DNA from 3 places in the Micromonospora sp. M71_S20 genome. Region 1 is predicted to be linked to each of the others. Evidence: riboswitches for the same ligand, from Rfam matches in the RefSeq annotation. Region 1 holds a riboswitch; each other region holds the start of a gene.
What was found. A riboswitch is a leader RNA that binds a small molecule or an ion and turns the genes downstream of it on or off. The one in region 1 is predicted to bind cobalamin.
Positions count from the first base shown of each region.

Region 2: it holds a riboswitch for cobalamin, as region 1 does, so the genes downstream of both, bluB (5,6-dimethylbenzimidazole synthase) here and DER29_RS30890 (prenyltransferase/squalene oxidase repeat-containing protein) in region 1, are expected to answer to the same signal.
Region 3: it holds a riboswitch for cobalamin, as region 1 does, so the genes downstream of both, DER29_RS15495 (ribonucleoside-diphosphate reductase subunit alpha) here and DER29_RS30890 (prenyltransferase/squalene oxidase repeat-containing protein) in region 1, are expected to answer to the same signal.

Region 1 covers NZ_RCCV01000004.1:398,032-400,288, reverse strand. Annotated here, with positions in the region: gene DER29_RS30895 (MFS transporter) at 1-606, opposite strand, end outside; cobalamin riboswitch at 939-1,086, shown strand; gene DER29_RS30890 (prenyltransferase/squalene oxidase repeat-containing protein) at 1,186-2,238, shown strand.
Region 2 covers NZ_RCCV01000001.1:2,338,432-2,340,688, forward strand. Annotated here, with positions in the region: gene DER29_RS10590 (Rieske 2Fe-2S domain-containing protein) at 1-487, opposite strand, end outside; gene bluB (5,6-dimethylbenzimidazole synthase) at 596-1,225, opposite strand; cobalamin riboswitch at 1,264-1,462, opposite strand; gene DER29_RS10600 (DMT family transporter) at 1,571-2,257, shown strand, end outside.
Region 3 covers NZ_RCCV01000001.1:3,596,239-3,598,495, reverse strand. Annotated here, with positions in the region: gene DER29_RS15495 (ribonucleoside-diphosphate reductase subunit alpha) at 1-1,058, opposite strand, end outside; cobalamin riboswitch at 1,261-1,477, opposite strand; gene DER29_RS15490 (N-acetylmuramoyl-L-alanine amidase) at 1,836-2,257, opposite strand, start outside.

The DNA of each region.
Region 1 (2,257 bases):
CGGTTGTTGCTGGAGGTCGGCGCGGATGGTCAGCAGGGACACGGCCGAGGCCAGGAACGAGGCGGCGTTGATCGCGAACGGGACCACCCGGCCCACGGCGTAGGCGATGCCGGCCACGGAGGCGCCGACGATCCGGAGCGCGTTGGACATCGCCCCGATCGTTGCGAGCGCGTCAGGCAGGTCACTCTTGGCGACGATGTTCGGCAGCGCCGAGCTGTTCGCCGCTGCGAACAGGGTGCTGAGCACACCGTTGAGCAGCGCGACGGCGTACAGCTGCGGCATGCCCAGCGCGCCGAGCGCCGCGGCGACGGGCACGGTGGCGGTCAGCGTCCCACGGCCGATCTCGCACCAGATCATCGTGGATCTGCGATCCCAGCGGTCGACCAGGGCGCCGGCCACCAGCCCGAAGACGATGTGGACCGCAGTCTGGAGGCCGAGCAGGATGCCGGCCTGGGTCGAGGATCCGGTCAGGGCCACGACGAGAAGAGGCAGAGCGAGGAACTGAAGCTGGTCACCCAGCTGTGAGACCAGCCGTCCGCCGAGCAGCAGTCGGAAATCGCGCTGGCGCCACAGGTGTCGGGGCGGCGTCGGAGTGAAGTTGTCCATGGTGGAGTCCTGTCGATGAGTACGCCTACTCGGCGGGCCGTCACGGGCTCGACAGACACGCGGGTGCGACGACGTACGGCATCGCAGCGAGGAAGGATCACCAGAAGTCGCCGGAAAAGGGCAGACTTCACCCGCGTGTCGCAGCGTGACAGCTAGGACTTACGCGGAGAGGACACGAGCTGAGATCTTAGGGGGCGACGCGACCGCTGGCGACCGACCGTGGTCACTGAATGGATCACCTGAACCCGGACCGGACGCGCCCGCGGTCGGCGACCGCCCCCGCCAACGACCACTGAGCGTCCGCAGTGGACGACGCATTGACACGGGAGCGCGTACGCGGCCAGACTGACGCCACAACTCCATCAGCGCGTGTGTATGGGGGAAGTCCGGTCGAAGTCCGGCGCTGGCCCGCAACGGTAGGCCGTCGAGGTGCACCTCTGACGGCAAGCCCGAATACCCGACGTACGCGCGGAATCCGCTCCCCCACCCGTCGTGGCCCACGGGTCGGAGTCCCGGTCGACCCCGCGCTGCGGTGGTCGTCGGGCTTCTGACGACCGCCGGGCCGGAAAGGCGCTTCCGATGGTCGTCCGCCTGAGCCGGCACCGCCTGCTCGCCCTGCTCTGCGGTGTGCTCACCGCCCTCACCCTCGCGACGTCGGCATCAGCCCACGTCTCCCCCACCTCGCCCGCCGGGGTCGGTCGGTCGGAGGCCGCGGCCGGCTGGCTGGCCCGACAACTCGTCGACGGCGAACGCCTCGAGGTGGTCTTCGACGGCGTCGCCTACCCCGACCAGGGGCTGACCCTCGACGCGGTGTTCGCCTTCGCCGCCGCCGGTGTCGCCGACGACCCGGGGGCGCGGGCGCTGGCCTGGGTCACCCGGCCGGACATCCGCGACACCTACGTCGGCGACGGCACGACCGAGGCGTACGCGGGCGCGACCGCCAAGCTCGCCCTCGCCGTCCAGGTGCGCGGCAGCGACCCGACCGACGTCGGCGGCGTGGACCTGATCGCCCGGCTGCGCTCGTTGCAGGCCCCCAGCGGCCGGTTCACCGACCGGTCGGCGTACGGGGACTACAGCAACACGTTCAGCCAGTCCTTCGCCCTCCTCGCCCTGGACCGCACCTCGCAGGGCCCGCCCCCGGCGGCCGCCGCCTGGCTGGCCGGCACCCGCTGCCCGGACGGCGGCTACCCGGCGCTGCCCGCGCAACCGGTCTGCACCTCCGACGTGGACGCCACCGCGCTCGCGGTGCAGGCGCTGCGGGTCGCCGACCGCCCGACCGACGCCGCCGCCGGGCTGAGCTGGCTGCTGTCCGTGCAGCGCGCCGACGGCGGTTTCGCCAACGCCGCCGGCACCCCGAACGCCAACAGCACCGGCCTCGCCGCGCAGGCTCTGCACGACGGTCACCGACCGCTGGCCTGGGCACGGGCGCGGGTGTTCCTCGCCGGGCTCCAGGTCGGCTGCGCCGGGGCACCGGCCGACCGGGGCGCGGTCGACTTCGACGGCGGCACCTTCGACCCGGGCACCGCCGCCCGGGCCACCGGCCAGGCCGTCCTCGGCCTGACCGGCGCCGGGTACGCCCGGCTGTCCGCGGCCGGCGCCACCCCGGGCACGCCAATCCCCGCCTGCCCGTGACCCGTTCCGTCGCTCACCC
Region 2 (2,257 bases), on a different contig from region 1:
CCTGCTTGTACGCCAGGTGCCCGCCGAGGTACGCCCCCATGCTGGCGGCGCCGAGCCCGAGGAAGCCGAGCGTACGGCCGAGGTTGTGCCGGCCGGTCATCCGCGCGGCCACCGAGCCGGCGTAGAACGCCAGGCCGACGCTGTTGGACGCGGCGTGCACCAGGCCGACCCGGCGCTGGTCGCGGGCGAGTGCCGCCCAGTCGTTGAGGCCGGCGACCGCGGCCGGGAGGGCGCTGACGGTGCCCACCGTGCACAGGGTGGTGGCGGCCCGGCGCTGTCCCGGCATGAGGTCCAGCACCGCCGTGCTGATCCACGCGCCGACCGGCACCTGCACCATCGCCGGGTGCAGCGGATGGCCCAGCCACACGCCGTGCAGCAGGTCGCGGACCCGCTGCGGTCGGAGGGTGGCCTGGACGGCGCGCTGCAACCGGTCGCCGACCCGGTCCAGGCCGGATGCCTGTTCGATCTTCGTCAAGAGTGCTCGCACCCGTACCGACTTCCCGGCAGGAGCCGGCGCAAACCGGTCGGCGGTGACGGATCCGCAGCCGTACGTGATCGGGCCCCCGCAGACCCGTAACGGGACGCCCCACCGAGGTCAGCTCTCCCGTGCCGCCCAGCGGTCGTGGTGGATCGCGTCGGCCAGCGGGCGCTTCTGCCGCCAGCCGTGCCGGGCCAGGTCGGGTACGGGCTCGAAGTGGGTGACCGGCCCGAGGCAGAGCCACGCCACCGGCCGGATCCCGTCGGGGATGCCGAGCAGCTCGGCGAGCCAGGGCTCCCGGTAGAACGACACCCAGCCCACCCCGAGCCCCTCGGCGGTCGCGGCGAGCCAGAGGTTCTGGATGGCGAGGCAGGTCGAGTAGAGCCCGGTGTCGGCGATGGCGTGCCGGCCGAGCACGGCGGGGCCGCCCCGGGACTGGTCGTGGGTGACCACCACCGACAGCGTCGACTCCAGGACGCCGTCGATCTTGATGCGGGCGAACCGCTCGGCCGCCTCCCCGTCGAGCGTCGCGGCGAACGTGTCCCGCTCGGTGCGGACGTGCTCGTGGAACCGGCGGCGCAGCTCCGGGTCGCGCACCAGGACGAAGTCCCAGGGCTGCGAGTAGCCGACGCTCGGCGCGGCGTGCGCCGCCGCCAGCACCCGGTCCAGCGTCTCCTCGGGCACCGGCGCCCCGGTGAACTGGGCGCGTACGTCCCGGCGGCGGTGGATGACGTCGTACAGATCCAAGGCAGGCTCCCGCTGCGCTCGGCCCACGCCACGCCGGACGCGGGCACCGGACGCGAGGCCGGTCTTCGGACTCCCGGATCGACGCCTGGCCGTCCGCCTTCCCGGCCCGGGCGGGCCAGTGGCTGCGCGTACGCGTGGACGGTGGCTCCCCGGTCACCGCGGCGGGCCCGTGCCGGATTCGCACCGGCTTCCCGATTCTCCCCGCTCGCGCGGGGCACCTCACATGATCGTGCCATCGGGATGCTAGCGCCGCCCGGCCCGTCCCGGTCCGGCGGGCGGCGCGGTGCACCCGCAGCGGTGGAAATCCGGTCGCGGGCCGCCCGCCGCGGTACCACTGTGGTCCGGGTGTACGCACTCTCCTCCCGCCCGCTGCCGGCCGGTCGACCGGCGACCCGACTGACTCTCGCGCTGGGACAGCCCCGGGCCGTGCCGCCCCCGCTGCTGATGCTGCTGGGCATGCTCTCCACCCAGGTCGGGGCGGCCGTCGCCAAGCAACTCTTCGGCAGCACCAGCGCCGGCGGTACGACCACGTTGCGGCTCGGCTTCGCCGCGCTCATCCTGCTGGTCCTGGTCCGGCCGGGGCTGCGCCTGGGCTGGCGCACCGCCGGTCTGGTCGGGGCGTTCGGGCTGGCCCTCGCGGTGATGAACCTCGCCTTCTACGCGGCCCTGGAACGGGTGCCGCTGGGGGTCGCGGTCACCATCGGCTTCGCCGGGCCGCTGCTGGTGTCGCTCGGCGGCAGCCGCCGGCTCGGCGACGTGGCGTGGGCGGCGCTGGCCGGCGGGGGCGTGCTGCTGATCAGCGGGCTCGGCGGGACGGGGGTGGACCGGGTGGGGCTGCTGTGCTGCGTGGCCGTCGCGGTCGGCTGGGCCGGCTACGTGCTGCTCGGCAAGGCGGTCAGCGCCCGGGTGCCGGGCAGCCGGGGCCTCGCGCTGGGGATGGCGGTAGCCGCGCTGGCCGTGCTGCCCTTCGGGGTCGCCGGCAGCGGTACGGCGCTGCTCGACCCGTGGACCCTCGCGCTGGGGGCGGCGGTG
Region 3 (2,257 bases), on a different contig from region 1:
GGCAGCTCCGGCACCACGTCCGGGTCGAACAGCGACCACACCCCGTCGGACTCCACCCGCCGCATGAACTCGTCCGGGATCCAGTTGGCCAGGTTCAGGTTGTGGGTGCGCCGGGCGTCCTCACCGGTGTTGTCCCGCAGTTGGAGGAACTCCTCGACGTCCGGGTGCCACGGTTCCAGGTAGACGCAGGCCGCCCCCTTGCGCCGGCCGCCCTGGTTGACCGCCGCCACCGAGGCGTCCAACGTCCGCAGCCACGGCACGATCCCGTTGGACTGCCCGTTGGTGCCCCTGATCAGCGCGCCCCGCGAGCGGACCCGCGAGAACGCGATGCCGATCCCTCCGGCGAACTTCGACAGGTTCGCCACCTGCGCGTACCGCTGGTAGATCGAGTCGAGCTCGTCGCGCGGGGAGTCGACCAGGTAGCAGGAGGACATCTGGGTGTGCCGGGTGCCGGAGTTGAACAACGTCGGCGAACTCGGCAGGTACGCCAGGCTCGACATCAGCCGGTAGAACTCGATCGCCTCGTCCGGTGCCTGCGACAGGCCGCAGGCCACGCGAAGCAGCCAGTACTGCGGGGTCTCCAGCACCAGCCGGCTCGTCGGGTGGCGCAGCAGGTACCGGTCGTAGACCGTCCGCAGCCCGAAGTACTCGAAGCGCAGGTCACCGCGCGGATCGACGGCCGCGTCGAGGGCGCTCGCGTGGGCGGCGACGAACGCCGCGGTGTCGTCGCCGATCAGGCCCTCGGCGTGGCCGCGCCGGATCGCCTCGCTGAAGGAGCCGATGCCCTGCCGGCGGACCTCCTTGTCGACGTACCCGGCCAGCAGGCGGGCGGCCAGCCGCGAGTACTGCGGCTCCTCACCGAGCATCTCCGCGGCGGTCTGGATGGACAGCCGGTCCAGTTCGGCCGTCGTCGCCCCGTCGTACAGGCCGCTGATCGTCCGGGTCGCCACCCGCAGCGGGTCGACGTCGGCGAGGTCGTCGGCCCACCGCTCGACCGCACGGACGATCCTGTTGACGTCGACCGCCTCGGTGCCGCCGTCGCGCTTGCGGACCCGCATCTGCGGCCGCCGCTGGCCCGCCACGGCCGCATCGTCGGCCGGAACAACCTCGGTGACTGTCACCACTCACTCCTCGCGAGCCTTGATCCCAGACGGAATTCCTGGGCACGCGGGGAGCGGACACCGACGACGACGCGCGCCGGGCACGCGTCGGGATGGCGTCGGCCGTCCCACGCGGCCTCGGACCGCCGCACACCCGGATGCGGGCGTACGGCGCACTGGCAGGTCTTCGGACTCGCGGGCGCGACCGGACTCGCCGGTCTCCTACTGGCCGTCGCTTCCCAGGCCGCTGGCGGCCCAGTGCTGATGACGGCGGTCGTTCCCACTCACCGCTGCGGGGCAGTCCCGGATTCCCACCGGGTTCCCTCTTGCCTCGACCGCTCCGGATGAGCGGCCGAACCAGCTGCGCCGACACCATATATAGGGTTGGCGTCGTTGTCACACCCCACATGTCGGTCTCGGGCGTGTCGTCGGCGGCCCGGGTGACGCCCGTCGATCGCCGGCCCGGCGTCCGCGTCGATGCCCGCCCGCGGCGGCTCGCAGGGCTGTCGTCCCCTCGGTACAGTCGCGGCCGTGGACACCACAGGCGCCTGAGTGTGCTGGGCCCGGATCGCGCTCCACCACGGCGGGCAGCAGCGGCGACTGTGGCCGGAGGAGGATCGGCCGGCGGCGCGGTCCTGGTCTGCCGGGTGCGCGAATTCCACAACTGGCACGGACGTGGGAGCGGACCGGGATCCTGTGGTCACACGATCCCGGTCCGCCCCCAGGGCGGTGCGGTCAGACCTTGGTGACCCGGACGGCGTCAGCCACCACGTAGCCGGGGGTGCTGGTCCAGCGGCTCACCGCGACCAGGTTGCGGTCACCGGCGGCCAGTCCGAAGGTGCCCAGCGAGCGCCACACGCCGCCGCTGGAGCGCTGGTCCACGTTGACCGTGCGGTTGCCCGAGGCGGTGACGACGACGTGCGGGGCCGAGCTGTTGTAACCGGGGTCGGCCGGGTGCCGCACCTCGATCCGGTAGTCGCCGGCCGTCGGGATGTTCACCTTGAACCAGGCGGCGTCGCTGGCGGGCGTGGGGTTGGCGAAGCGGTAGTCGGCCCCGTAGCGCTGGGCCGAGTACGAGGAGGTGCCCCAGTTGGTGCTCGCCGTGAACCGCCCCGCCGTGGCGTTGTCCACGATGGTGCCGCCCGTGGGCGGCGGGT